One region of the Streptomyces sp. NPDC042259 genome, then DNA from elsewhere that is predicted to be linked to it. Evidence: riboswitches for the same ligand, from Rfam matches in the RefSeq annotation. Region 1 holds a riboswitch; each other region holds the start of a gene.
The links. A riboswitch is a leader RNA that binds a small molecule or an ion and turns the genes downstream of it on or off. The one in region 1 is predicted to bind cobalamin.
Positions count from the first base shown of each region.

Region 2: it holds a riboswitch for cobalamin, as region 1 does, so the genes downstream of both, ACZ6MA_RS15515 (ribonucleoside-diphosphate reductase subunit alpha) here and cobN (cobaltochelatase subunit CobN) in region 1, are expected to answer to the same signal.
Region 3: it holds a riboswitch for cobalamin, as region 1 does, so the genes downstream of both, ACZ6MA_RS00350 (cobalamin biosynthesis protein) here and cobN (cobaltochelatase subunit CobN) in region 1, are expected to answer to the same signal.
Region 4: it holds a riboswitch for cobalamin, as region 1 does, so the genes downstream of both, metE (5-methyltetrahydropteroyltriglutamate--homocysteine S-methyltransferase) here and cobN (cobaltochelatase subunit CobN) in region 1, are expected to answer to the same signal.

Region 1 covers NZ_JBVJDW010000002.1:960,178-967,396, forward strand. Annotated here, with positions in the region: gene cobN (cobaltochelatase subunit CobN) at 1-2,114, opposite strand, end outside; cobalamin riboswitch at 2,205-2,349, opposite strand; partial or broken gene ACZ6MA_RS08615 (nitrite reductase) at 2,605-3,438, shown strand; gene ACZ6MA_RS08620 (precorrin-8X methylmutase) at 3,871-4,497, shown strand; gene ACZ6MA_RS08625 (precorrin-2 C(20)-methyltransferase) at 4,494-5,999, shown strand; gene ACZ6MA_RS08630 (hypothetical protein) at 6,323-6,682, opposite strand; gene ACZ6MA_RS08635 (cobalt-precorrin-6A reductase) at 6,752-7,219, opposite strand, start outside.
Region 2 covers NZ_JBVJDW010000004.1:725,290-732,508, reverse strand. Annotated here, with positions in the region: gene ACZ6MA_RS15540 (DUF7878 domain-containing protein) at 34-462, shown strand; gene ACZ6MA_RS15535 (hypothetical protein) at 498-758, shown strand; gene ACZ6MA_RS15530 (hypothetical protein) at 755-1,015, shown strand; gene ACZ6MA_RS15525 (DUF3311 domain-containing protein) at 1,122-1,469, shown strand; gene mctP (monocarboxylate uptake permease MctP) at 1,466-3,091, shown strand; adenosylcobalamin-variant (AdoCbl-variant) riboswitch at 3,367-3,464, shown strand; gene ACZ6MA_RS15515 (ribonucleoside-diphosphate reductase subunit alpha) at 3,635-6,016, shown strand; gene ACZ6MA_RS15510 (ribonucleotide-diphosphate reductase subunit beta) at 6,007-7,029, shown strand; gene def (peptide deformylase) at 7,143-7,219, opposite strand, start outside.
Region 3 covers NZ_JBVJDW010000001.1:59,864-67,082, forward strand. Annotated here, with positions in the region: gene ACZ6MA_RS00330 (alpha/beta hydrolase family protein) at 1-995, opposite strand, end outside; gene ACZ6MA_RS00335 (class II aldolase/adducin family protein) at 1,066-1,737, opposite strand; gene ACZ6MA_RS00340 (inorganic phosphate transporter) at 1,850-3,091, shown strand; gene ACZ6MA_RS00345 (hypothetical protein) at 3,124-3,369, shown strand; cobalamin riboswitch at 3,488-3,623, shown strand; gene ACZ6MA_RS00350 (cobalamin biosynthesis protein) at 3,755-4,831, shown strand; gene ACZ6MA_RS00355 (cobyric acid synthase) at 4,861-6,483, shown strand; gene ACZ6MA_RS00360 (putative cobaltochelatase) at 6,483-7,219, shown strand, end outside.
Region 4 covers NZ_JBVJDW010000002.1:495,331-502,549, forward strand. Annotated here, with positions in the region: gene ACZ6MA_RS06880 (CbtB domain-containing protein) at 1-99, opposite strand, end outside; gene ACZ6MA_RS06885 (histidine phosphatase family protein) at 401-991, shown strand; gene ACZ6MA_RS06890 (hypothetical protein) at 1,018-1,368, opposite strand; gene metE (5-methyltetrahydropteroyltriglutamate--homocysteine S-methyltransferase) at 1,522-3,867, opposite strand; cobalamin riboswitch at 4,029-4,220, opposite strand; gene ACZ6MA_RS06900 (endonuclease/exonuclease/phosphatase family protein) at 4,682-5,533, shown strand; gene ACZ6MA_RS06905 (MFS transporter) at 5,800-7,080, shown strand.

The DNA.
Region 1 (7,219 bases):
AGGCCCGGCAGGGCCTGTGTGCCGCCCCAGATCTGGCGGGCGCGCAGGATCGACAGGACGAGGTTGACCCGCGCCTCGCCGGTGGGCGCGCCGCCCAGGACGTGCAGACCGTCACGGATCTGGGCGTCCTTGACCTCGCACAGCCAGCCGTCGACGTGCAGCAGGAAGTCGTCGAAGCCGTCGTCGTCCGGACGGTCGTCGAGGCCGAGGTCGTGGTCGAGCTTCGCGGCCTGGATCAGCGTCCAGATCTGGGCGCGGATGGCGGGCAGCTTGGCCGGGTCCATCGCGGAGATGGACGCGTACTCGTCGAGGAGCTGTTCCAGGCGGGCGATGTCGCCGTAGGACTCGGCGCGGGCCATCGGCGGCACGAGGTGGTCGACGAGGGTGGCGTGGGCGCGGCGCTTGGCCTGGGTGCCCTCGCCGGGGTCGTTGACGAGGAAGGGGTAGATCAGCGGCAGATCGCCGAGGGCGGCGTCCGGGCCGCAGGCGGCGGACAGGCCGGCGTTCTTGCCGGGCAGCCACTCCAGGTTGCCGTGCTTGCCGAGGTGGACCATGGCGTCGGCGCCGAAACCGCCGTCGGCCTGGGCGGCGGCGATCCAGCGGTAGGCGGCCAGGTAGTGGTGCGAGGGCGGCAGGTCGGGGTCGTGGTAGATCGCGATGGGGTTCTCGCCGAAGCCGCGCGGCGGCTGGATGAGGATCAGCAGGTTGCCGCGGCGCAGGGCCGCGAGGACGATGTCGCCCTCGGGGTTGGCGCTGCGGTCGACGAACATCTCGCCGGGCGCCGGGCCCCAGTGCTCCTCGACGGCCTCGCGCAGCTCGGCGGGCAGCTCGGCGAACCAGCGCCGGTAGTCGGCGGCCGGGATGCGGACGGGGTTGCGGGCGAGCTGCTCCTCGGTGAGCCACTCCTGGTCGTGGCCGCCGGCCTCGATGAGGGCGTAGATCAGCTCGTCGCCGTCGCCGGACGCGAGCCCGGGGACCTCCTCGGACCCGAAGTCGTAGCCCTCCTCGCGCAGTCGGCGCAGCAGTGCCACGGCGCTGGCCGGGGTGTCGAGCCCGACGGCGTTGCCGATGCGGGAGTGCTTGGTGGGGTAGGCGGAGAGGACCAGCGCGAGGCGCTTGTCGGCCGCGGGGATGTGCCGCAGCCGGGCGTGGCGCACGGCGATGCCGGCGACGCGGGCGGCGCGCTCGGCGTCGGCCACGTACATCGGCAGACCGTCCTCGTCGACCTCCTTGAAGGAGAACGGGACGGTGATGAGGCGGCCGTCGAACTCGGGGACGGCGACCTGGGTGGCGGCGTCGAGCGGCGAGAGGCCCTCGTCGTTCTCCTCCCAGGCGCTGCGCGGGCCGGTCAGGCACAGGGCCTGGAGGATCGGCACGTCGAGGGCGGCGAGGGCGCCGGCGTCCCAGGATTCGTCGTCGCCGCCGGCGGAGGCGGCCGCGGGCTTGGTGCCGCCCGCGGCGAGGACGGTGGTGACGACGGCGTCGGCGGCGGTGAGCGCCTCGACGAGCGCGGGCTCGGGGGCGCGCAGCGAGGCGACGTACAGCGGCAGGGCGCGGCCGCCCGCGTCCTCGATCGCCCCGCACAGGGTGTCCACGAAGGCGGTGTTGCCGCTCATGTGGTGGGCGCGGTAGTAGAGCACCGCGATGAGCGGGCCGCTCGCGCCGGGCTTGGGGGTGCGCTCCAGCGGGCCCCAGGTGGGGGCGGGCGCGGGCGCCTCGAAGCCGTGTCCGGTGAGCAGCACGGTGTCGGAGAGGAACCGCGCGAGCTGTTCGAGGTTGGCGGGGCCGCCGTGCGCGAGGTAGGCGTGCGCCTCGGCGGCGATGCCGATGGGGACGGTGGAGGCCTCCATCAGCTGGGCGTCGGGTGCCTGTTCGCCGGTGAGGACGACGACGGGGCGGTCCCCGGCGAGCAGCAGGTCGAGCCCCTCCTGCCAGGCGCGGATGCCACCGAGGAGTCGTACGACGACGAGGTCGGTGCCCTCCAGCAGCGCGGGCAGGTCGTCGAGCGCGAGCCGGGCGGGGTTGGCGAGCCGGTACGGGACCGGGCCTCCGTGGGCGGCAGCCGCGCGGGCGCTGAGCAGGTCGGTGTCGGACGTCGACAGGAGAAGGATCACGCGGCGCTCCCCAGGGCATCGAGGGTCGCCCGGGGCGTGCCGGACCGGAAAGTGCGCATGCGGCGGCTGGCCTTCCTCGGGGTCCGCGCCCCGGGCGGTTGGAGGACGGCGGGAGTTCCTGACTCGCCCGGCATCGCTGCCGGGCTCACAGTGGCGGGACCGTGCCGGAGTCACACCGGCTTCCTCCCCTGACGCCGTCGCTGGCGTTTGGCGGACCAGAGGACGAATAAAGAGATTCTGGCCACCGGTGAGCATAGTAAGCGCTGGCCGTTTGGCACAGGACGGTGCACCCGGTGTGATCGTCGGTATGCTCGCCGCCATGCCCGTCACCCCCACATCCCCCCCGGAGCGGGATAAACCGGCCGCCGGCGGACGGACCGTCCGCGCGGGCGGCGACGCGTGCCCCGGAGCGCTGCGGCTGCACGCCGCGGACGACGGGGCGCTGGCGCGCGTCCGGCTGCCCGCCGGTCTGTTGACGGCCCCTCAGGCGATGGTGTTGGCGCAGGTGGCGCGGGAGTTGGGCGACGGGAATCTCGACATCACCTCGCGTGGCAACGTTCAGTTGCGCGGGCTGGCCGAGGGCTGTGGCGGCGAACTGGCCGACCGGTTGCGGACGGCGGGACTGCTCCCGTCGGACCGGCACGACCGGGTGCGCAATGTGGCGGCCTCACCGCTGTGCGGCCTGGACGCGGGGACGCACGGAGGGACGCACGGGGGTGCCGAGCCGTCCCGCACGGGGGCAATCGATGTGCAGGCCTGGGCGCGCGCCCTGGACGCACTGCTGTGCGCCCCCGGCTCCGACCGTGCCGACGACCCGGATTTGTCAGGTTTGTCGGGACGTTTCCTCTTCGGTCTGGACGACGGGCGCGGTGACATCGTGGCCCTCGGTCCCGATGTGACATTGATCGCAAGCGGCGAGGGGCAAGCCGTCCTGTGCTTCGCCGCCTCCGGCCCCGGGCTGCGGATCGCCGCCGCCGACGCGCCGCGCGCGGCCGCGCTGGCCGCGCGCGAGTTCCTCGCGGCGCTGTCCCACAGCGGCGCCAAGGCCTGGCGCGTGCGGGACCTGGCGCCCGAACACCGCCCGCGCATCGCGGCATTGGCGGACCGGCTGAGGGCCGCGGGCATCGCCTGCGCACCGCTTGCCGACCCCCGGCTCCCGCACGGCTCCCCCGCCGAGCCGGGCCTGGTCACCGGCCCGGACGGGCGGTGCGCGCTGTCGGTGACCGCGCCGCTCGGCCGGCTGAGCACCGCCCAGTGGTCCCTGGTGGCCGACGCGGCCGCCCGGGACGGGGCGGGCGAGCTGCGTGTGACACCCTGGCGCGGCATCGTCGTCCCCGGTCTGCCGGCCGGTACGGCTCCCACCCGGCTGGCGGCGCTCGCGGACGCCGGACTCGTCACCTCCACCGCGTCCCCCTGGCACCGGGCGGGCGCCTGCGCGGGCCGGCCGGGCTGCGCCAAGTCCCGCGCGGACGTACGGGCGGACGCGGCGGCCTGCCTGGCGGGGCTGCCCCCGGCGGGGCTGCCGGTGTACTGGTCCGGATGCGAGCGGCGGTGCGGCCACCCGGGCGGCAGATGGGTCGACGTGCTCGCGACCGGTGACGGTTACCGGATCGCGGTACGGGACGGCCGGACGGAAACGGAACCGGTGACCGCACCCGCCACGGCGGGGGGACCGGCCGCCGCGGTCGCGGCGGCCCGCCGCTCGGCGGACCGACCTGCACGACACCACCAGGCGCAACCCAGCAAGCGAGGCACAGTGTTCGAGTACGAGAAGGACGGCGCGTCCATCTACCGCCAGTCCTTTGCCACCATCCGGGCCGAGGCCGACCTCGGCGGACTGCCGCCGGACGTCAGCCAGGTCGCGGTGCGCATGATCCACGCCTGCGGGATGGTCGATCTCGTACGGGACCTCGCGTACTCCCCCCAGGTGGTAGCGCGCGCCCGGGCGGCGCTGCGCGCCGGGGCACCGATCCTGTGCGACGCGAACATGGTCGCCAGTGGGGTGACCCGCAAGCGGCTGCCCGCGGACAACGAGGTGCTGTGCACCCTCGCCGACCCGTCGGTGCCGGAGCTGGCGCGGCGGATGGGCACGACCCGCAGCGCGGCGGCGCTGGAGCTGTGGCGCGACAAGCTCGACGGCGCGGTCGTGGCCGTCGGCAACGCGCCGACGGCATTGTTCCGGTTGCTGGAAATGGTCCAGGAAGGCGCGCCGCGCCCGGCCGCGGTCATCGGCATACCGGTGGGCTTCATCGGGGCCGCCGAGTCCAAGGACGCCTTGGCGGACAGCCCCTTGGGGCTCGACTACCTGGTGGTGCGGGGCCGCCGCGGCGGCAGCGCCATGGCAGCGGCGGCGATCAACGCGATAGCGAGCGAGGAAGAGTGAACGAGAAGCCTTCGACGACGGGCCGGCTGTACGGAGTGGGCCTCGGCCCCGGCGACCCGTCGCTGCTGACCCTGCGCGCCGTCGACGTCATCACCTCGGCCGATGTCGTCGCGTACCACAGCGCCCGGCACGGCCGCAGCATCGCGCGCGGCATCGCCGAGCGCCATCTGCGCCCCGACCACATCGAGGAGCGGCTGGTCTACCCCGTCACCACGGAGACCACCGACCACCCCGGCGGCTACCGGGGCGCGATGGAGGAGTTCTACGAGGAGGCCGCGGCGCGGCTGGCCGCGCACCTGGACGCCGGGCGCACGGTCGCGGTGCTCGCGGAGGGCGACCCGCTCTTCTACAGCTCGTACATGCACATGCACAAGCGGCTCAAGGACCGCTACCCCACGGAGGTGGTCCCCGGGGTCACCTCCGTCAGCGCGGCGGCGGCCCGGCTGGGCGAGCCGCTGGTGGAGGGCGAGGAGGTGCTGACGATCCTGCCGGGCACGCTGCCCGAGGAGGAGCTGACGGCCCGCCTGGCCGCCACCGACTCGGCCGTGGTGATGAAGCTCGGCCGCACGTTCCCCGCCGTCCGGGGCGCGCTGGAGCGCGCGGGCCGGCTCGCGGACGCCCGGTACGTCGAGCGCGCGACGATGCCCGGGGAGCGTACGGGCCCGCTGGCGGAGGTGGACCCCGCGTCGGTGCCGTACTTCTCGGTGGCGGTCCTGCCGAGCCGCGTCGACGCGGCTCCGGCCGCCTCGGGCCGCGGCGAGGTCGTGGTCGTCGGGCTCGGCCCGGCCGGCCCGCTGTGGCTGACGCCGGAGGCGCGCGGCGAGCTGGCGGCGGCCGAGGACGTCGTCGGCTACAGCACGTACGTGGACCGGGTGCCCGTGCGGCCGGGCCAGCGGCGGCACCCGTCGGACAACAAGGTGGAGTCCGAGCGTGCCGAGTTCGCACTCGACCTCGCCCGGCAGGGGCGGCGGGTCGCCGTCGTCTCCTCCGGGGACCCGGGCGTCTTCGCGATGGCGACGGCCGTACTGGAGATCGCCTCGGAGGACCCGTACCGCGAGGTGCCCGTCCGGGTGCTGCCCGGCATGACGGCGGCCCACGCGGCCGCAGCACGGGCGGGCGCGCCGCTCGGCCACGACTACGCGGTCGTGTCGCTGTCCGACCGGCTCAAGCCGTGGGAGGTCATCGCGGAACGCCTGCGGTCCGCCGCGGCGGCGGACCTGGTCCTCGCCCTGTACAACCCCGGCTCCCGCAGCCGCGTCTGGCAGGTCGGCAAGGCCCGCGACCTCCTGCTGGAACACCGCCCGGCCGACACCCCGGTCGTTCTGGGCCGGGACGTGGGCGGCCCGGAGGAAAGCGTACGGATCGTCCGCCTCGGTGCCCTGGACCCGGAAGAGGTCGACATGCGCACGATCCTCATCGTCGGCTCCACGCAGACCCGCGCGGTACGCCGCGGCGACGGCGAGGAGATCGTCTGGACGCCCCGGCGGTATCCGGAGCGGTGATCCGAGCAGGTGCGGTCCGGCATCGGCTTCACAGCCGACGCCGGACCGGACCACCGGAACTGGTCACAGGCCGAGGAAGGAAACCTGGCGGATGTAGACGCACTGGTGGCGTGGGACGACCTGGTACACGAACATGCCCGACGCGTCGATGGTCTCTTCCTGCATCCGGGGTGACGCGCCCGAGTACTTCGTCCCGTCGAGGTACAAAGCGGCTGCGGCGCGGACCAGTTCATCGGCCCGTTCTTCGACTTTCGCGATGAAGGCGATTCTCGATACCCCCGATGACGAATTCGGGGTCCGGGTCGTACTCCCACGCCCAGGTGTCACTCACCGGTCACCGCGGCGCGAGCCTCGTCACGGACGGCCATGCACGCGTCCATGGCTTCTCGCCATTTCGGGTCGTCGCGGTCGAGGGTGTTCGCACCGTCCAGAGCCGCACGGTAGCGGGCGGCCAGGGCGGGGCGGCGCTCGATCTCGATCTCGGTCGCCCACTTGATCTGGAACATCCGGATCGGCTGGAACGAGGCGTGCTGGGTGGCCGCGGTGAACGTCGAATCACGGTCCGCCTGGAACTCCGCGAGGCGGGAAGAGGCCACACGCGCGAGCGCGGCCCGTAGCGCGGGGAAGGTCATCTCGGGCCGTGGGATGAGCTCGGCTGGCTCTTCGGCGGGCTGTGCGGTCATGGGGCCTCCTTCCGGCGTACTCCGAACCGTATCGGCTCCCGTCCGCGCGCCGGAGCGGAACCGGCACCGTCAGCCCACTTGCGCGCGCAGCCAGCGCACCGCTTCCGCCGGGTCCGTCGCGACCGGCACTCCCTCCGGGGCCGGGGGGCGTCGGACGACGACCACCGGGATGCGCGCCTCGCGCGCGGCGACGAGCTTCGCGGCCGTCGCCGCCGCCCCGCTGTCCTTCGTGACCAGGACGTCGATGCCGTACCGGCGCAGCAGCTCCGCCTCGCCCTCCACCGTGAAGGGGCCCCGGTCCAGCAGTATCTCCGTGCGCACCGGCATCGGTGGTTCCGGGGCGTCCACGGAGCGGACGAGGAACCACATATCCTCCAGGTGGGCAAAGGCCGCGAGGCCCATCCTCCCCGTGGTCAGGAACACCCGCCGTCCGAGCCCGGGCAGCGTGTCCGCCGCCTCGGTCAGTGAGCCGACCGGGCGCCAGTCGTCGTCCGGGCCGGCGACCCAGCCGGGACGCCGGACGGCCAGCAGGGGAAC
Region 2 (7,219 bases), on a different contig from region 1:
GCGTCCCGTTCAGTCCATGGCATGGGTGCAAGAATGATCATCTCTTACCGGAATTTCAACGCAAAAGACTTGCGGGGACGTTCGCTGGGAGAACTGCTCGTCCACATCGAAGCGGACATGAGGATCACCGATGGTGATCGTGTGATCTACTCTGAATCGCTCTTTCCCGTGGCCGAGCTGGCCATGGAGTTGGCCACCTGGCTCATGCAGTCAAGCCATGGGGATTTCGACTTCGATTCGATGTCCTTCGAGGAGATCGGTTCGGTTCGCATCACAGAACGCCAGGGAGGGCGGTCCGTGGGCTCCATTTTCGAGCCTGAATCATGGAGCCGCCCTGTGGGGTGGGAAACTCTCACGGGCGAGATCGACCGCTTCGTGAGATCTGTGCGGAACGACACCGAGGCGATGGGGATCGACGCGGGCTTTATCCCCGACACAAGTCGCACCCAAAAGCCTACATAAGAAGCGTGATCGACCGATACATGAAAAGGAACTCGGTGACACAGGGCATTGAGTACGTCTGCCGCGTGTGCGGTTACGCCTACGCCGAGCCGACATGGGCCCACGGAAGCGGAAGTCAGGACCTCTGCCTCTGCTGCAACGTCCAATTCGGCTACGAGGACGGTTCGCTGGAAGCCGTTCGGGAGTACCGGAAGCTATGGACGGCCAAGGGCCATCAGTGGGCCTATCCATCGAAGCAGCCGCCCGGCTGGGACATGCGGAAGCAGTCGGAGAACATCCCGGCCGAGTGGCGATGACCAGCGCTTCCGAGGACGTCTGCCGCGTCTGCGGATACTCCGACGGTGGAACCTTCCGGGAGGACGGCTGGCCCGTCGGCACCATCTGTAACTGCTGTGGCACCGAGGCCGGCATCGGGGACACGACGCCGGAGCAGGTCCGCGAGATACGTGAGCACTGGGTGGAGCACGGCGCGCAGTGGTGGGCGCCGAAGTACCGGCCCGAGGGCTGGAAGCGGGAGCGGCAGGCGTCCGCCCTCCCTCCCCAGTGGCGTTGACGACGACGTTGCCATACCGATATGCGGACAGGGGGTGACGCCCAGTAGCACCCTCCCCTAGATTCCCTGCGCATCACGCAGTGATCACACAGGGGGGAGTCACCACATGACGGAACCACCAACCGAACCACCCGCCGAACCCGCCGAGCCCGCCGGGGCACCCGCGCACGTGCCTCAGCAGTCGGCGACGTCACCGGAGTTCGGACACCAGGGCGGCCGTACGGCAACCGCCGTCACCGTGCCCATGGTCGTCGCGGGGGTGTGCCTGGCCATCCCCTTCGGCGCGATGCTGTGGGTCGACTCCTACTCCCGGCTCACTCCCACCTTCATCGGCATGCCGTTCTTCTACTGGTACCAGATGCTGTGGGTCATCCTCTCGACCGTGCTCACCGTCGTCGCGTACGTGATCGTGCGGCGCCAGGAGCGCGTCCGCAAGGGGGGTGAGCGGCGGTGAAGGACGGCGTGAACGGCGTGGCACTCGCCGTCTTCCTCTTCTTCTTCCTGGTCGTCACGGTCATGGGCTTCGTCGCCTCCCGGTGGCGGCGCGCGGAGAACGCGAACAATCTCGACGAGTGGGGGCTGGGCGGGCGCTCGTTCGGCACCTGGGTGACCTGGTTCCTGCTGGGCGGTGACCTCTATACCGCGTACACCTTCGTCGCCGTCCCGGCGGCGATCTACGCGGGCGGCGCGGCGGGCTTCTTCGCGGTGCCGTACACCATCCTCTGTTATCCCCTGGTCTTCACCTTCCTGCCCCGGCTGTGGTCGGTCGCGCACAAGCACGGCTACGTGACCTCCTCGGACTTCGTGCGCGGCCGGTTCGGGTCCAAGGGGCTGTCGCTGGCCCTCGCGCTCACCGGCATCCTCGCGACGATGCCGTACATCGCGCTCCAGCTGGTCGGCATCCAGGCCGTGCTGGACGTGATGGGCGTGGGCGGCGGGTCGAACTGGTTCATGAAGGACCTGCCGCTGCTGATCGCCTTCGGCGTGCTGGCGGCCTATACCTATTCCGCCGGGCTGCGGGCGCCGGCGCTGATCGCCTTCGTCAAGGACGCGCTGATCTACATCGTGATCATCGTGGCGATCGTCTACATCCCGATCAAGCTCGGCGGCTTCGACGACATCTTCGCGAAGGCGGGCGAGGCGCTCGCGGCCGAGAACCCGGCGACCGGCAAGCCGCGCGGCTCCCTGGTGACCGGTCCGCAGGCGCAGTGGGCGTACGCGACGCTCGCCCTCGGGTCGGCGATGGCGCTCTTCCTCTATCCCCACTCGGTGACGGCCGTGCTCTCCAGCCGGAGCCGTAACGTCATCCGCCGCAACACCACGATCCTGCCGCTGTACTCGCTGATGCTCGGGCTGCTGGCGATCCTCGGCTTCATGGCGCTCGCCGCCGGGGTCAAGGTCAAGAACGGCCAGCTGGCCATCCCGCAACTCTTCGAGAACATGTTCCCGGACTGGTTCACGGGCGTCGCGTTCGCCGCGATCGGGATCGGCGCGCTCGTCCCGGCGGCCATCATGTCGATCGCCGCCGCGAATCTGTTCACCCGCAACATCTACAAGGACTTCATCAAGCCGGACGCCACGCCCGAGCACGAGGCGAAGGTCTCCAAGCTCTCCTCGCTGCTGGTGAAGGTCGGCGCGCTGGTCTTCGTGCTCACCATGGACAAAACGGTCGCGATCAACTTCCAGCTGCTCGGCGGCATCTGGATCCTGCAGACCGTCCCGGCCCTGGTCGGCGGGCTCTTCACCCGCTGGTGCCACCGCTGGGCGCTGCTCGGCGGCTGGGCGGCCGGAATGGTCTACGGCACCTGGCGGGCCTACGCCACGCCGAGCGCCACGCAGGACCACTTCGGCAACACCAACCTCATCCCGCTGATCGGTGAGAAGGGTTACATCGGCCTCACGGCCTTCGTCCTCAACGTCCTCGTGGTGATCGTCCTCACCTTCGTGCTCAGAAAGCTCGGCGCGCCGGACGGTGTGGACGAGACGAAGGCGTCGGACTACACCGCCGACGCGGGCGACCCGGGCGTGGTGGAGAAGCTTCCGGCGGCCACCGCCGGAGCCCCCGGCGGCCACTGACCCCGACGCCCCCGACCGCGCCTCTGAGGCCGCCGCTCCCCGACGAACAGGGGGGCGGCGGCCTTCGCCGTGCGGGCGCCGCCGAGGCGCTCGCAGAGGCCCTCCGGAGGGCCTTCGCGCGGGGCCGCGAAGGGCCGTGACGGGGGCTCACGCCAATAGGGATTCGAGGTCCAACACCCGGGCGCTCTAGCACATTCCGCACCCAGCTCATTACCGCGCGACACAAGATGTGGGGGCGCGTACGAGTGGCAGCACTAGATGTATGCTCGTCCTCGCTGTCGCCGCAGGGGAATCCGGTGGAAATCCGGAACTGTCCCGCAACGGTGTATGTGTGCGGTTTTACGTACCCAAGAGTCCGAGGACCTGCCGACAGCGCGCCCGCCTCCGAGCCACCACTCGGAACAGGGCGTCGAATTCGTCCGGGTCTCGCGGGTTGGGCCGGTGGACGCTGCGTGGCATGCCCTGGTGCAGGGGTGCGCCCGTACGCGCCCGTCGCGCCCGCCCGCCCGGCCCACACCACTGCCGAGCGAGGGAGAGCCCCACGTGACCATCGCGCCCGCCGATCCGGTCTCAGCGACAGCGGAAGCGACCGGCGGCCCCGGGACCGCGCTGCTGCGCACCCTGACCGACCTCACCGCCGATCTGCCCGCCACCGACCCCGGCAAGGTCGCCGCCGCCGCGCTGCGCGGCCGGCACCCGGGTTCGGACGAGGCCGAGCTGCGGTCCCTGGCCACCGAGGCCGCCGCCGGGCTCATCGCCGAGGAGCCGGAGTACTCCCGGCTCGCCGCGCGACTGCTCACGCGGGCGATCGCCGACGAGGCGGCCGGACAGGGCGCCCTCTCCTTCTCCGCCTCCGTCGCGGTCGGCCACCGCGAGGGTCTGATCGCCGACGAGACGGCCGCGTTCGTCGTCACCCACGCCGAGCGCCTGGACGCCCTCGTGGACGCCGCGCTCGCCGACGGCGCCGACGACCGCTTCGGCTACTTCGGCCTGCGCACCCTGCACAGCCGCTATCTGCTGCGTCACCCCATCACCCGCCAGGTCGTCGAGACCCCGCAGCACTTCCTGCTGCGCGTGGCCTGCGGCCTCGCCGAGGACCAGTCGACGCGGGCCCTGGACGACGTGGCCGAGCTGTACCGGCTGACCAGCACGCTCTCCTACCTGCCGTCCTCCCCCACGCTGTTCAACTCCGGTACCCGGCACCCGCAGATGTCCTCCTGCTACCTGCTGGACTCGCCGCTGGACGAGCTGGACTCGATCTACGACCGCTACCACCAGGTGGCGCGGCTGTCGAAGCACGCCGGCGGCATCGGCCTGTCCTACTCGCGCATCCGCTCGCGCGGCTCGCTGATCCGGGGCACCAACGGCCACTCCAACGGCATCGTGCCGTTCCTGCGCACGCTGGACGCCTCCGTCGCCGCCGTCAACCAGGGCGGCCGGCGCAAGGGCGCGGCCTGTGTCTACCTGGAGACCTGGCACGCGGACATCGAGGAGTTCCTGGAGCTTCGCGACAACACCGGTGAGGAGGCACGCCGCACGCACAACCTCAACACCGCGCACTGGATCCCGGACGAGTTCATGCGCCGCGTCGAGGCGGACGCCGACTGGTCGCTGTTCTCCCCCGCCGACACCCCCGAGCTGGTCGACCTGTGGGGCGACGCGTTCGACGCCGCCTACCGCAAGGCCGAGGCCGACGGCAAGGCGATCAAGACGATCCCCGCGCGCGTGCTGTACTCCCGGATGATGCGCACCCTCGCGCAGACCGGCAACGGCTGGATGACGTTCAAGGACGCCTCCAACCGCACCGCGAACCAGACCGCCGAGCCCGGCAAGGTCGTCCACTCCTCGAACCTCTGCACCGAGATCCTCGAGGTCACCGACGACGGCGAGACGGCCGTCTGCAACCTCGGCTCGGTCAACCTCGCGCAGCACCTCGGTGCCGACGGCGAGATGGACTGGGAGAAGCTCGACCGCACCGTCCGTACGGCCGTGACGTTCCTCGACCGCGTCGTGGACATCAACTTCTACCCGACCGAGCAGGCCGGGAACTCCAACAGCCGCTGGCGCCCGGTGGGCCTCGGCCTGATGGGCCTCCAGGACGTCTTCTTCCGGCTGCGGCTGCCCTTCGACTCCGCCGAGGCGAAGGAGCTGTCCACCCGGATCTCCGAGCGCATCATGCTCGCGGCGTACGAAGCCTCCGCCGACCTCGCCGAGCGGCACGGCCCGCACCCGGCGTGGGCCGCGACCCGCACCGCGCGCGGTGTGCTGCACCCCGACCACTACCCGAACGCCGAGCAGCGCTGGGCCGACCGCTGGGACGCGCTGCGCGCCCGGATCGCGAAGACGGGCATGCGCAACTCGCTGCTGCTCGCCATCGCGCCGACGGCCACTATCGCCTCCATCGCGGGTGTGTACGAGTGCATCGAGCCGCAGGTCTCCAACCTCTTCAAGCGCGAGACGCTCAGCGGTGAGTTCCTCCAGGTCAACACCTACCTGGTGGAGGACCTCAAGCAGCTCGGCGTGTGGGACCGCACCACGCGGGACGCGATGACGGACGCCAACGGCTCGATCCAGGACATGAACTGGATCCCCAAGGAGGTGCGCGACCTCTACCGCACCGCCTGGGAGATCCCGCAGCGCGCCCTGATCGACATGGCCGCGGCCCGTACGCCGTACCTGGACCAGAGCCAGTCGCTGAACCTCTTCATGGCCTCGCCCACCATCGGCAAGCTCAGCTCGATGTACGCGTACGCCTGGAAGCAGGGCATCAAGACGACGTACTACCTGCGCTCGCGTCCGGCGACCCGGATCGCCCGCTCGGCCGGCGCCGCCGCCACCATCCCCGTCCAGCAGGCCCCGGCGCCCGACGCCGACGCCGTCGCCTGCTCCCTTGAGAACCCCGAGTCCTGCGAGGCATGCCAGTAATGTCGTCCGAACAGAAGAACCTGCTCGACCCGGGCTTCGAGCTGACGCTGCGCCCGATGCGGTACCCGGACTTCTACGACCGCTACCGCGACGCGATCAAGAACACCTGGACGGTCGAGGAGGTCGACCTCCACTCGGACGTCGCCGACCTCGCCAAGCTGTCCCCGGGCGAGCAGCACATGATCGGCCGCCTCGTCGCGTTCTTCGCGACCGGCGACTCGATCGTGGCCAACAACCTCGTCCTCACGCTGTACAAGCACATCAACTCCCCCGAGGCGCGGCTGTACCTGTCGCGGCAGCTCTTCGAGGAGGCCGTGCACGTCCAGTTCTATCTGACGCTGCTGGACACCTACCTCCCCGACCCGGACGACCGTGCCGCCGCCTTCGACGCGGTCGAGAACATCCCCTCGATCCGCGAGAAGGCCCAGTTCTGCTTCAAGTGGATCAACGAGGTCGAGAAGCTGGACCGGCTGGAGACGAAGGCCGACCGCCGTCGCTTCCTGCTGAACCTGATCTGCTTCGCGGCCTGCATCGAGGGCCTGTTCTTCTACGGCGCCTTCGCCTATGTGTACTGGTTCCGCAGCCGCGGTCTGCTGCACGGCCTGGCGACCGGCACCAACTGGGTCTTCCGCGACGAGACCATGCACATGAACTTCGCGTTCGAGGTCGTGGACACCGTCCGCCAGGAGGAGCCCGACCTCTTCGACGACGAGCTCCAGCAGCAGGTCACGGACATGCTGCGGGAAGCCGTCGAGGCGGAGCTGCAGTTCGGCCGCGACCTGTGCGGCGAGGGCCTGCCGGGCATGAACACCGAGTCCATGCGCGAGTACCTCCAGTGCGTCGCCGACCAGCGCCTGCAGCGTCTGGGCTTCGCACCGGTCTACGGCTCGGAGAACCCGTTCTCCTTCATGGAGCTGCAGAACGTCCAGGAGCTGACCAACTTCTTCGAGCGCCGCGCGTCCGCGTACCAGGTGGCGGTCGAGGGCTCGGTCGCCTTCGACGACGAGTTCTGATCAAAACCAGCCTGTCCGGCGATTGAGGACGCGCCCGCAGGGCGCTCGCCGCCGCAGGCGGCAAAGACACGACGAGGGCCCCGCTCGGTAGGAGCGGGGCCCTCGTCGTGCTATCAGTCGTTCGGAACGATCTCGTAGCGCGGCGTGCCCTCGGCCATCTGCTGGAGGGCATCCTTGCGCTCGCGCTTGG
Region 3 (7,219 bases), on a different contig from region 1:
GCCAGCGGGTCTCCGGGACCGTGTGCGAGCAGGGCCGGAACGGTCAGCCGGGCGGGGTCGGCGGCGGTCATGAGCCCGTCGGGAGCCAGGCCGGTGCGGCCCTCGGCGGCGCGTACGGCGAGCGGGAGCAGCGCGGCCGGGACCCGGCGGTCGGCGGCGCAGGAACGCACCAGCAGGGGCCAGTCGAGGACGGGCGAGTCCATGACGAGCCCCACGACGCGGTGGCACAGCGCGGAGTCCATGGCGGCCAGCAGGGCCATGGTGGCGCCGGTGGACCAGCCGTGCAGGACGACGCGGCGCGCGCCGTAGCGCAGGGCGTAGCGGATGGCCGCGTCGAGATCGCGCCATTCCGCGGCGCCGAATCGGCTGATTCCGTCCGTCGGCCGGGGGGCGCCGGGGTCGCCCCGGTAGGCGATGTCCAGGACGGGGAGCCGCAGGCTCCGCAGGAACGGCATGACGACCATGGGGTGTTCCCGGGTGGTGCCGATGCCGTGCACGGTGATCACCCAGGTGTCGCGGGCACCGGGCACGAACCAGGCGGGCAGCGGTCCCAGCTCGCCGGGCACCTCGACGTCGGCGTGGTCGAGGCCGAGGGCGTCCCGCGGATTGCCCGAGTAGACCTGCGGCGTGAGCCACACCCGGGCCCCCGGCAGCAGCATGCCGTGCGTGACGCGCTCCAGGCGGCGTACGACGCAGTCGGCGGGGTGCCCCTCGCCGGCGGCGCCCCCGACGACGGGGCCGACCACCGCGTGCAGCCCCGGCGCGATCAGCCCGTACGTCCCCGGGCGCTCGCTGGCGAGGCCGCGGGTGAGGGTGACCGTGCCGTCGCCGGTGGCGTGCACCGTGAGGCGTGGTTCGCCGGGCGGCGGACGGCCCGGCGCGGGCTTGAGGGCGGCGTCGCCCGCGTACCGTCCGGCCGCCAGGAGGGCCGCTCCGGCACCGAGTACGGTCGTGGCGGCCGTGACGAGAGGGGCCGCCGCTGTACGCGGGCGCATCCCCTCCAGTGTGGGCGGCCCCGGCGTCCGCGGCCAGTGGGCGGGCCCGGTCCCGGACGCCGGGGCCGGCTCAGCGCTGTCCGTAGCCGCGGAGTTTGCCGGCGACCTCGGCCACCTGGGCTTCGCTCAGGAGCGTCGGGGTACGGCCGGGGACGGCGGCGGCGGTCAGCCAGAGGCGGCACATCCATTCCAGCTGGGCGGTGCGGTCGTACGCCTGGTCGAGGGTGGTGCCGTAGGTGACGGTGCCGTGGTTGCGCAGCAGCGCGCCCGTGCGCCCGGCGAGGGCGTCCAGCAGATGGCCGGCCAGTTCCTCGGTGCCGTAGAGGGCGTAGGGGGCCACGCGGACCGGCCCGCCCAGGTCCGCCGCCATGTAATGCACCAGCGGTAGGGCATCCACGAGGGTGGAGACGGCGGTGGCGTGGACGGCGTGCGTATGCACGATCGCGCCGGCGTCCGTGGCGCGGTAGACGGCCAGGTGCATGGGCAGTTCGCTGGTAGGGGTCAGCCCGCCGAGGACGCGGCGGCCGTCGAGGTCGACGCCGACGGCGTCCTCGGGGCCGAGCCGGTCGTAGGGAACGCCCGAGGGAGTGACAAGGACGACATCGCCGACCCGGGCGGAGACATTGCCGGAGGTGCCCACGACCAGGCCCTCCGAGGTGGTGCGACGGGCCGTGGCGACCACGTCCGCCCATGTCCGCCTGATCTCCTCGGGTCCGGCTATCCGCTCTCCGGTCGCTGTCATCGTCGTCCGCCTCCGGTTCTCGTCACTGCTCGGTCCGGCCCAGTTCACCTTCCGTTCACCCGGGGTCCCTACGGTCGCCGCGTACTGACCATCGAGCTGATTGCCTGGGTGAATGGAAAACATCACGCTTCTCATCGGGATCGTGATCGTCACGGCCTTGGTGTTCGACTTCACGAACGGCTTCCACGACACGGCCAACGCCATGGCCACGACCATCTCCACCGGGGCTCTCAAGCCCAAGGTCGCGGTGGCCATGTCCGCCGCCTTGAACCTCGTCGGCGCGTTCCTGTCCGTGGAGGTCGCCAAGACGATCTCCGGGGGCATCATCGACGAGAGCGCGGGGATCCGGCCAGAGGTCATCTTCGCGGGTCTGGTCGGCGCGATCGTGTGGAACCTGCTGACCTGGCTGGCGGGCCTGCCCTCCAGTTCGTCGCACGCCCTGTTCGGCGGCCTGATCGGCGCGACCGTCGTGTCCGTCGGCTTCGACGCGGTCAACGCCGACAAGGTCGTCATGAAGGTCCTCATCCCGGCGGTCGCGGCCCCGCTGGTGGCCGGCGTCGCCGCCCTCGTCGCGACCCGGCTCACCTACCGGCTCGCCAAGGGCCGCGACGAGAAGGACACCGCCAAGGGCTACCGCGCCGGGCAGATCGCCTCGGCCGCCCTGGTCTCCCTCGCCCACGGCACCAACGACGCCCAGAAGACGATGGGTGTGATCACCCTCGCGCTCGTCACGGGCGGCGTCGTCGCCCCGCACGCCGACCCGCCGATGTGGGTCATCGTCTCCGCCGGTCTGGCCATCGCGCTCGGTACCTACCTGGGCGGCTGGCGCATCATCCGCACCATGGGCAAGGGCCTCACCGACATCCAGCCGCCGCAGGGCTTCGCCGCCCAGACCGGTGCCGCGACCGTCATCCTCGCCTCCTCCCACCTCGGCTTCGCGCTCTCCACCACCCAGGTCTGCTCCGGCTCGGTCATGGGCTCCGGCCTCGGCCGCAAGGGCGGCGTGGTGCGCTGGTCCACCGCCGGCCGCATGGTCGTCGCCTGGGGTCTGACGCTGCCGGCCGCCGGTCTCGTCGCCGGTGCCGCCGCCCTCCTCGCCGACCAGGGCGACTGGGGTGTCGCCACGGTCGCCGTGCTCGCCCTCGCCGCCTGTGGCGCGATCTGGCTGGCCTCGCGCCGCAAGCCCGTGACGCACGACAACGTCAACGAGCTCGACACCCCGGCCGCCGAGCCCGCCGGTGTCGTCACCACCGCCCTCCAGGCCGTCGCCCCGCCGCCGGCCGGGCTCGTCACGGCCCCGGCCGCCCTGGCTCCCCGCGAGCCCGAGCGGACCCCGGCCGCCGCGACCGGCTGACGCCGGACCAGCCAGCCTTAAGGAAGAACGCAATGAACATCGACTGGGCAGCTCTCGGCCAGGTCTTCGGCGTCAGCCTCGTCGTGACCGTCGCGCTGGTGGGCGTCTTCACCCTCGGCATCGTCGGCACGTCCCGCAAGCCACAGGGGCGGCCCGACGCCGCCGGCGCGGCGGCGGTCACCACGGCGCCGACCACGATGGCGCGCACCGGCGCGTACGCCTGCTTCGCGCTGTGCGCGGCGGCCGTCGCCTACGGCATCTACCTCATCGTCACCTGACCGTCCGCCGACGGCAGTCCACCGGCACGGCCCGGGCGGCTTCGGCCGCAGGTCAAACGTGAGTTGACGGCCGTTCCCGGGCCGTGGTGGACTTCCGGGGCCAAACGGCGACAGCAAGAGGAAGCCGGTGCGAGTCCGGCGCGGTCCCGCCACTGTCACCGGGGAGCGCTCCCCCACCCCGTGGGTCCACAGGGGTCACGGCTCACCACGAGCTGGAAGACCGGGGGCGGCGCCGATCCGGGAGCCAGGAGACTCTGGTCGCCGGTCACGTCGAACCAGGGCGCGGACCCTGAGTGAGGACACATCGCCATGCCCGGCTGCCGCCCCACGCCCCCACCCTCCGTCCGCTGTGCACCCCTTCGAGGCATGACGGCGGTCTGATCCGATGCGTGCCGATCACGTCGGTTTCGCGTCCGGTGCCGCACTCGGCTTCCTCGGCGACCTCCTGGTGGGCGACCCGCGCCGCGGTCACCCCGTGGCCGCCTTCGGGCGCGCCGCGCAGGGCGTCGAGAAGAGGCTGTGGCGCGACCACCGCGGTTACGGCGCCCTGCACACGCTGGTGTGCGCGGGCGGCACCGTCGCCGCCGCCGGGCTGCTGACCCGTGCCGTGCGAAGCTCCCCCCGCGCGCGTCTCGCGCTGACCGCCGCCGCCACCTGGGCGGTGCTCGGCGGCACGTCCCTGGGCCGCGAGGCCCGGGCCGTCGGCGGCGCCCTGGCCGCCGGGGACCTGGACGTCGCCCGGGAGCGGCTGCCGCACCTGTGCGGCCGTGACCCGCAGGCGCTGGACGCGCAGGCGATCGCGCGGGCCGTCGTCGAGTCCGTCGCCGAGAACACCTCCGACGCCGTGGTGGGCGCCCTCGTCTGGGGCGCCCTCGGCGGCGTGCCCGGGCTCGTCGGCTTCCGCGCGGTCAACACCCTGGACGCGATGGTCGGGCACAAGTCCGCGCGCTACCGGCGGTTCGGCTGGGCCTCGGCCCGGCTCGACGACGTCGTCGGCTGGCCCGGCGCCCGGCTCACCGCCGCCCTCGCCGTCCTGGCCGGCCCCGATCCGCGCGGCGCGTGGCGGGTGGCCCGGCGGGACGCCGCCCGGCACCCCAGCCCCAACGCCGGCCCGGTGGAGGCCGCCTTCGCCGGTGCGCTCGGCGTCCGTCTGGGCGGCACCCTCGCCTACGCGGGCCGCGTCGAACACCGTCCCGTCCTGGGCGCGGAGCTGCGCCCGGTCCGGGCCGCCGACATCGAGCGCGCGGTACGGCTCTCGCGCCGGGTGTCGCTGCTGGCCCTCGGGGTCGCGATCGCCGGGCGGTACGCCGTCACCGGCGCGCGGGCCGCGGCACGCTCCACGAGCGGTGCGCCGGCCGGCCGCGTCCTGGGCAGACTTCCGGCAACCGCCTGGGCCGTACGGACGGCACTACGGATCCCACGACGGACCATCGCTCCCACGCAGCACAGGAGGAACCGGTGACAGCGGACAGGAGCGGGCCCGGGGGCCCGCTGGGCGGGGGCCTGCTGGTGGCCGGGACCACCTCGGACGCGGGCAAGAGCGTGGTCACCGCCGGGATCTGCCGATGGCTGGTCCGCAAGGGCGTCAAGGTCGCGCCCTTCAAGGCGCAGAACATGTCGCTGAACTCGTTCGTGACGCGCGAGGGCGCCGAGATCGGCCGGGCGCAGGCCATGCAGGCGGCCGCCGCCCGCGTCGAGCCGACGGCGCTGATGAACCCGGTGCTCCTCAAGCCCGGCGGCGACCGCAGCAGTCAGATCGTCCTCATGGGCAAGCCGGTGGGTGAACTCAGCGCCCGCGGCTACCACTCCGGGCGTCAGGAGCAGCTGTTCGGTACGGTCACGGAGTGCCTGGAGGAGCTGCGGCGCACGCACGACGCGGTGATCTGCGAGGGGGCCGGCAGCCCGGCCGAGATCAATCTGCGGCGCACCGACATCGTCAACATGGGCATCGCGCGGGCGGCACGGCTGCCGGTCGTGGTGGTCGGCGACATCGACCGGGGCGGTGTGTTCGCGTCGTTCTTCGGGACGACCGCGCTGCTCTCCCCCGAGGACCAGGCGCACATAGCGGGCTATATCGTCAACAAGTTCCGGGGCGACGTGAGCCTTCTGGAGCCGGGCCTGGAGATGCTGCGCGGCCTCACCGGCCGCCCCACGGTGGGCGTCCTGCCGTTCGCGCACGGCCTCGGCATCGACGAGGAGGACGGGCTGCGGGTCTCGATGCGCGGCGCGGTGCGCGAGTCGGTGGTGGCCCCGCCGCACGGCGCGGACATCCTGCGGGTCGCGGTCTGCGCGGTGCCGCTGATGTCCAACTTCACGGATGTGGACGCGCTGGCGTCCGAGCCGGGGGTCGTGGTCCGTTTCGTCGACCGCCCCGAGGAACTGGCCGACGCCGACCTGGTGATCGTGCCGGGCACCCGGGGGACGGTGAAGGCGCTGGCGTGGCTGCGCGAGCGCGGGCTCGCGGACGCCCTCGCGCGCCGGGCGGCGGAGGGCAGGCCGGTGCTGGGCATCTGCGGCGGCTTCCAACTGCTGGGCGAGCGCGTGGAGGACGACGTCGAGTCCAAGGCGGGCATCGTCGAGGGGCTGGGACTGCTGCCGGTACGGGTGCGGTTCGCGGTGGAGAAGACCTTGGCGAGGCCGGTGGGCACCGCCCTGGACGAACGGGTGGAGGGCTACGAGATCCACCACGGCGTCGCGGACGTACGAGGCGGCGAACCGTTCCTGGACGGCTGCCGGGTGGGGCCGGTGTGGGGGACGCACTGGCACGGCTCGCTGGAGAGCGACGGCTTCCGCCGGGCGTTCCTGCGCGAGGTCGCGCGCGCGGCGGGGCGGGCGTTCGTCCCGGCGCCGGATACGTCGTTCGCGGCCCTGCGCGAGGAGCAATTGGACCGCCTCGGCGATCTGATCGAGGAGCACGCGGACACGGACGCGCTGCTGCGGCTCATCGAGGGCGGGGTGCCGGGCGGATACCCGTTCATACCGCCGGGGGCGCCGCCTCTGCCCGCGCAGCGCCACCAGGGCCCCCCTCCCGCGCGGGGCAGCGACACAGCGCCGGGTCCGGCGGCCGCCGACGTGCCCGGTCCGATCGATTCCCTCGAAGGGGGTACCACCTGATGGCCTCGGCCACCTATCCGTTCACCGCGATCGTCGGCATGGACGACATGCGGCTGGGCCTGTTGCTCAACGCCCTCTCGCCGTCGATCGGCGGCGTGCTCGTACGCGGCGAGAAGGGCACCGCGAAGACGACGACGGTCCGCGGTCTGACGGCCCTCCTGCCACGGGTCGCGACGGTGCCCGGCTGCCGGTTCTCCTGCGACCCGGCGTCCCCCGACCCCGACTGCCCGGACGGGCCGCACGAGGCCGCGCCCGGCGAGTCCCGCCCCGCCCGCATGGTCGAGCTGCCCGTCGGTGCCTCCGAGGACCGGCTCGTGGGGGCGCTCGACATCGAGCGGGCCCTCGGCGAGGGCGTCAAGGCGTTCGAGCCGGGCCTGCTGGCGGCCGCGCACCGCGGCGTGCTGTACGTCGACGAGGTCAATCTCCTGGGCGACCACCTGGTGGACTCACTCCTCGACGCGGCGGCCACCGGCTCCTCCTCCGTCGAGCGCGAGGGCGTCTCCGTCCGTCACGCGTCCCGCTTCCTCCTCGTCGGCACCATGAACCCCGAGGAGGGGGAGCTGCGCCCGCAGCTCCTCGACCGGTTCGGGCTGACCGTGGAGGTCGCCGCCTCCCGGGAGACCGAGGAGCGCGTCGAGGTCGTGCGCCGTCGGCTGGCCTACGACGAGGACCCGGCGGCGTTCGCCGCCAAGTGGGCCGCCGAGGAGGACGCGCTGCGGGAGCGCATCGCCGCCGC
Region 4 (7,219 bases), 460 kb from region 1:
CCCGAAGAAGACCGTCCAGGGGGCGATCTCCTTCAGCGATATCGGGGTGACCGCCGGTACGGCGGAAGTACCGGTGGCGGGGGCGGCTGACTGAGCCATGGCAAAACCTCCTGGGGAACACGCGTCCCGATCGTGGTGCTGTCAACGACGGTGCCGGGTCTGACTTCCCGGCCGCCGCCCCGCGTGGATCGGGGGCGTTCGCCGGGTACACAGTGGCGCGACCGTGCCGGGTTCCCACCGGACTTCCGTCACACCGTCGTCATGTACACGCGACCGTACCGTGTACGCGACCGGGGCGCTACGGCGTGCGGTTGTGTACCCCCGCGCGCGCCCCGCGTGCCGCCCGTGATCTGCTGGAGCCTGGCCCGACCGGGCCCGCCGGGGAGGAGAGTTGGGGACCATGACCGTACGTGTGACGCTGCTCTCACCCGCGATGAGTGCCGCACTGCGCGAGGCCCGTTTCGACGACGGGGCCCCGCTCGACGAGGCGGGGGCCCGGCAGGCCCGCGCGGCCGCCGGTGGGCTGCCCCGGATGTCGGCCGCCGTATGCGCCCCCTCCGCGCGCTGCCGCCAGACGGCCGAGGCGCTCGGCCTGTCGCCCGCCCTCGTGCCCGAACTGCGGGATCTGGAGGTGGGCGACTGGCGGGGGCGGGGGCTGGCCGAGCTGTCCGCCGCCGAACCCGAGGCGGTGGCCGCCTGGTTGGCCGATCCCGGCGCGGCGCCGCACGGCGGCGAGTCGCTGCTGGACCTCGTCGAGCGGGTCGGCTCCTGGCTGGACGGCCGCGGCGACGACGACGGCCGGCTGCTCGCCGTCGTGGAACCCGCGGTGGTCCGCGCCGCGGTCGTGCACGCGCTGGGGATGCCTCCGCGGCTCTTCTGGCGGCTCGACGTGTCGCCTCTGTCGTTGACCGAACTCACCGGCCGGGCCGGGCGCTGGAACCTGCGCTGCGGCCGGCCCCTGGCTCCGGAGCCGGCACCACCGACGCCCTGAGGATGCCCGGGAGCGGGCGCGGGGATTCACAGGGCGGTCAGACCGCCCCGCGGCCCCCCGGCCGCGGCCGGGGCGCTCCGGCGGATCAGCTCCAGCAGCCCGCAGCGGACGCAGGGGCCCGCCGGACGGCCGGCGCCGGTGCCCCCGCCGTCGAAGGACGGCCCCGGGTGATCGTGCGGAGTGTCGGACAGCGATGACTCGACGGCCGCCAGCACGGCGAGGGCCTGCCGGAGTTCGTGCTTGAGGACGCGGATCCGGGCGACCTGTGCGCCCACCTGTCTCCGGGTGGCCGTCAGGCGCTCGTACTCCTCGGGGGCCACCACCACCGCCTCCTCCCCACCGATGATCATCCGACGCGGCTCGGGGCGCCTGCTCATCGTGGCCGTCCTCTCCTGTGGGGGCTTGACCGGTGGGGGCAGTCAATCACGAGAGGCCGTAGGGATTTGGGCTGCTTGAGCGGGATTGGCCGTGAACCGCGGGCGCACCCGGCACATCGGCACCGGGTGCGCCCGCCTCGGTCCGGGGTGGTGTCAGCGCGCGTCGGCGCCGGTCAGTTCGGCCCGTACCCGCCGGGCCGCCTCGACCAGGTGCTCCAGGGAGCCGCGGACCTCGCTCCAGCCACGGGTCTTCAGCCCGCAGTCGGGGTTGACCCACAGCCGCTCGGCGGGAATGGCCCCGAGCCCCTTGCGCAGCAGGGTGGCGGTCTCCTCGACGCCCGGCACCCGGGGTGAGTGGATGTCGTAGACGCCCGGGCCCACCTCGTGGCCGTATCCGGCCACGGCGAGTTCGTCGGCGATCCGCATGTGCGAGCGGGCCGCCTCCAGGCTGATGACGTCGGCGTCCAGTTCCTCGATGGCGCCGATGACGTCGCCGAACTCGGCGTAGCACATGTGGGTGTGGATCTGGGTGTCCGCGCGGACGCCCGCGGTGGCCAGCCGGAACGCCTCGGTGGCCCAGGCCAGGTAGCCGGGGCGGTCGGCGGTGCGCAGGGGCAGCGTCTCGCGCAGCGCGGGCTCGTCGACCTGGATGACGGCGGTGCCGGCGGCCTCCAGGTCGGCGACCTCGTCGCGCAGGGCCAGGGCGACCTGGCGCGCGGTGTCGGCGAGCGGCTGGTCGTCGCGGACGAAGGACCAGGCGAGCATGGTGACGGGCCCGGTGAGCATGCCCTTGACCGGGCGCTCGGTCAGTGACTGGGCGTAGCGCGTCCAGGCCACGGTCATGGGCTCGGGGCGGGAGATGTCACCGGCGAGGACCGGCGGGCGGACGTAGCGGGTGCCGTAGGACTGCACCCAGCCGTGCCGGGTGGCCAGATAGCCGGTGAGCCGCTCGGCGAAGTACTGGACCATGTCGTTGCGTTCGGGCTCGCCGTGGACGAGGACGTCCAGGCCGGCCTTCTCCTGGAAGGCGAGGACGTCGCGGATCTCGGCGGCGATGCGCTCGTCGTACCCGGCGGCGTCGATCCGTCCCGCCCGCAGGTCGGCGCGGGCGGTGCGCAGCTCGGTGGTCTGCGGGAACGAGCCGATGGTCGTGGTGGGCAGCAGCGGCAGGCCCAGCCGGGCCCGCTGGGCCACGGCCCGTTCGGGGTACGACTGCGGGCGGCGGGTGTCCCGCTCGGTGACGGCCGCGGCGCGGGCCCGGACGGCCGGGTCGTGGGTGAGGGCGGAGGCGGCACGGGAGGCGCGGGCGGAGCGGTTGGCGGCGAGGCGCGGGGCGATGACGTCGGCGCCCTCGTTCAGTCCGCGGGCGAGGGTGACGATCTCTTCGGTCTTCTGCCGGGCGAAGGCGAGCCAACGGACCACCTGGGGGTCCATGTCGCGTTCGGCGGTGGCGTCGAGGGGGACGTGCAGCAGCGAGCAGGACGGCGCCACGTCCACCCGGCCGGCGAGACCGAGCAGGGTGGCGAGGGTGGCCAGCGAGTGCTCGAGGTCGTTCAGCCAGATGTTGCGTCCGTCGACGACACCGGCGACGAGGCGTTTGCCGGGCACGCCGCCGGCCGCGGCGAGGTCTTCGAGGTTGGCGGCGGCGGGGCCGGTGAAGTCCAGGGCCAGCCCTTCGACGGGCGACTTGGCGAGGACGGGCAGGGCGTCACCGAGGCGGTCGAAGTACGCGGCGGCCAGGATCCTGGGCCGGTCGGTGCGGGCGCCCAGGTCACGGTAGGCGCGGGTGGCGGCGCCGAGGACGGCCGGGGGCTGGTCCTGGACGAGGGCGGGTTCGTCGAGCTGGACCCATGCGGCGCCCGCGGCCCGTAGTTCGGCCAGCACCTGGGCGTACACGGGGAGCAGCCGGTCGAGGAGGGTGATCGGCTGGAAGTCCGCCGGGACCCCGGGGGCGGGCTTGGCGAGGAGCAGATAGGTGACCGGGCCGACCAGGACGGGGCGGGCCGTGTGGCCGAGGGCCACGGCCTCGCGCAGTTCGCCGAGCGGCTTGGCGGGGTCGGCGGTGAAGACGGTGTCCGGGCCCAGTTCGGGCACGAGGTAGTGGTAGTTGGTGTCGAACCACTTCGTCATCTCCAGCGGCGGGGCCTCCTGGGTGCCGCGGGCCATCGCGAAATAGCCGTCCAGGGCGTCGCCTTGGACGGCGGCGCGGTGCCGCTCGGGGATGGCGCCGACCATGACGGTGGTGTCCAGGACGTGGTCGTAGAGCGAGAAGTCGCCGGTGGGGACCTCGTCCACACCGGCTTCCGCCAACTGGCTCCAGGTGGTGCGGCGCAGGGTGGCGGCGGTGGCCTGCAGGGCATCGGCGCTGACGCGGCCCGCCCAGTAGCCTTCGACGGCCTTCTTCAGCTCCCGGCCCCGGCCCTGCCGGGGGTAGCCGTGGACGGTGGCGCGGGAGGGCGGGGTGGTGGTGCGGTCGGTGCGGTCGGTGCGGTCGGTCACGGAACTCTCCTTCGCGAGTCGCGGAATGACCACGGCGGACCGGGCGCGAAGGGACGACGGAACACGACGAAGAGGGCGGGCGCGCCGGGCGCGCCTGCCTGCCGCCGCCGGCCCTCCCTCGGGACCACCGCGATCACCGCACGCGGGTGGCGTGCGGGCAGTGGCAGGTCTTCGGACTCGCGGGCGCGCCCTTCGGCCTGGGGCCGCCGGGCTCCTACTGGCCGTCGCTTCCCGGACGCGTGGGCGTCCAGTGCGTATGACGGCGGTCGTTCCCACTCACCGCTGCGGGGCAGTCCCGGACTTCCACCGGGTTCCCTCTTACGACGCTCCCGCCTGGCGGACGGGGCGAACCAGCTGCGTGCCCCACCCTAGGCCTCCGGCGGTTCTTTCGGCTACCGGCCTGTCTTTACCGCCTGCGGCGGCGGGCGCCCTGCGGGCGCGCGTCCTCAATCGCCGGACGGGCTCAATTTGGCTGAGGTCAGCCAATACCAGCCCGTCCGGCGATTGAGGACTACCGCCGCGCAGCGGTGGTGCCGCCGGACTCCGGCGGTTCTTTCGGCCGCCAGCCGGTGGTGCCGCCTGCGGCGGCAAGGCGCCCTGCGGGCGCGTCCTCAAACGCCGGACGGGCTTGATGTGGCTGGGCTCCAGCCGAAACCAGCCCGTCCGGCGCTTGAGGACACCACACAGCAAGCCCGTCCGGCGTTTGAGGACACCACACAGCGCGCCCGGCCGGCCAGGCAACCGCCCCGTTGCAAGGCACACAGGGGCGTGAGAATCTCCGGTACCCGGATCTCGCCCGGAACCTGGAGACGCCGTGACCGCCTTCGCGCACGCTCCTCTCGAACGCCGCACCGATCCCGCGCGGAGCCCCTTGCGCGTGATGAGCTTCAACCTCCGCTACGCCTCCGACATCCCGCCCCACACCTGGGCCGAGCGCCGGCCCGTGATGCGGGCGTTGTTGTGCCACGAGCGCCCGCACCTCCTCGGCACTCAGGAGGGGCTGTACGGGCAACTGCGCGACATCGCCGCCGATCTGGGGCCGCGCTACGCCTGGCTCGGCACGGGCCGGGCGGGAGGCAGTCGCGATGAGTTCACAGCAGTCTTCTACGAAGTACGGCGGCTCGCCCCCGTCGCGTACGACCACTTCTGGCTGTCCGACACCCCGTATCTGATCGGGTCCGCCACGTGGGGCAACACCGTGGTCCGGATGGTGACCTGGGTCCGGTTCCGCGATCTGCGCACCGGGGGTGAGTTCTACGTCCTCAACACCCATCTCGACCACGCCCACCAGTACGCGCGTGAGCGTTCCGCCGCGCTGATCACCACCCGGCTGCGTGGTCTGGACCCGACTCTGCCACGGATCGTCACCGGTGACTTCAACGTCGCCGCCCACGGCAACCCCGTCTACGACACGATGCTCGACCAGGGTTCGCTCGTGGACTCCTGGGACGCGGCCGACCGGCGTAGTGAGCAGTACGCGACCTTCCACGGCTACCGGCCGCCGGTACCGGGCGGCGACCGCATCGACTGGATCCTCACCTCACCCCGGGTGCGCACCCGGCACGCGGTCATCAACGTCTTCCAGCAGGGCGGGCGGTTCCCCAGCGATCACCTGCCGGTGCAGGCGGAGTTGGAGCTGTGGGGGGCTCCCGGCTCGTCCGCTTAGCGTAAAGCCGCCCGGGTGTCACCACTTCGGACCCATTCACCCCGGACCAGGAACCGACTATCGGACATTCGAACAACTGGCTCCCCTCGCGGCCCCTGGGGCCCGGAAAACCCTTCCGCCGCAGGCCACCCTGGGTGACGTTCCCTTGACAGTCCGAAACCGTTCGCCTCAACGTCACCAACACTTGTCCGCATTACGAACAAAACTGTCCGGAAGTACCCGGATGATTTTGACTGAGCCCACCCTCATCACCAAATGTCTGCCAAATGTCCTCGTCAGTGAAGCCCATGTGCTCAGGGCTCTTTCGGAACTACGACTTCCGATTACTGCTCTCCGGCGCGGCGGTGAGCCAGGTCGGCACTCAAGTGACCTTGGTGGCCCTGCCGTTGGTGGCCGTGGTGGAACTCGACGCGTCCCCCATGGAGACCGGCCTGCTGACAGCCGCCGAGACCGCGGCGTTCCTGCTGGTCGGGCTGCCCGCGGGAGCCTGGGTGGACCGGGTGCGCCGACTGCCCCTGCTCATCCGCGCCGACGTCGTACGGGCCGTGACGATGCTGAGCCTGCCCCTCGCGGCGTGGGCCGGGGCGCTGACCATGGCGCAGCTGTACGTGGCCGCGCTCGTCACCGGCGTGGCCACCGTGTTCTTCGACATCGCGCACCAGAGCTATCTGCCCGGCCTGCTCCCCCGGGAGCAGCTGGTCGCGGGCAACGGCGCCCTGGAGACGGCCCGTTCGTCCGCCCAGGTCGCCGGGCCGGGGCTGGGCGGCGCCCTGGTGCAGTTGCTCGGGGCTCCCGTCGCCCTGCTGGCCGACGCGATCGGCTATCTCGTGTCGGCGCTCTTCCTGCGCGGGATCCGCGCCCGTGAGTCACGGCCCGTGCCCGTCCCGGGCGTTCCGTTGCGCACGCAGGTCGCGGAAGGGCTCGTGTTCGTCCTGCGCCACCCCGTGCTGCGCATGATCGCCTGCGCCACCGGGGTCGCGAACTTCTTCTCCGCGATGCTGATGTCGGTCCAGACGGTGTTCCTGGTGCGGGAACTCGGCCTGCCGCCCGGGGTGCTCGGGCTGATGCTGTCGGCCTCGGCCGTCGGCGGACTGGCGGGAGCGCTGTGCGCGGGAGCACTCGCCCGTGCCGTCGGCCAGGCCCGGGTCATCTGGCTGTCCACCGTCGTGACGGGACCGTTCGCGCTGCTGTGGCCGCTGGCCGGACCCGGCGCCGCCGCCGGGTGGTTCGCGGTCGCCTCCGCGGCCGTGTTCTTCGGAGCGGTGGTCTACAACGTCGCCCAGGTCAGTTTCCGGCAACTGCTGTGCCCCGACGCGCTCCTCGGGCGGATGAACGCCACCTTGCGCTTCATGGTCTGGGGCACCATGCCGCTCGGGGCCCTGCTCGGCGGGGCCGTCGCCTCGGCCGCCGGGCCGCGCGCCGCCGTGTGGGTGTGTGCCGTGGGCTTTCTGCTCGTCCCGGTGCCCCTGCTGCTGTCCCCGCTGCGGCGGCTGCGTGATCTGCCGGTCCCCGACGCCGACGCGGGGCGAGCCGTGTCCGGTACCTGAGCCCTGCCCGACACCTGGCCCCGCCCCCTCGGAGCCGGACCCCGCCCGGGGCCCGCACCCCTTCCGTCCAGGCCCGTCCAGGCCCGCCCGGGCCCGGCGGCGCCCTGGAAGCGCACCGCTCGGACGCTCCGGTACCCCG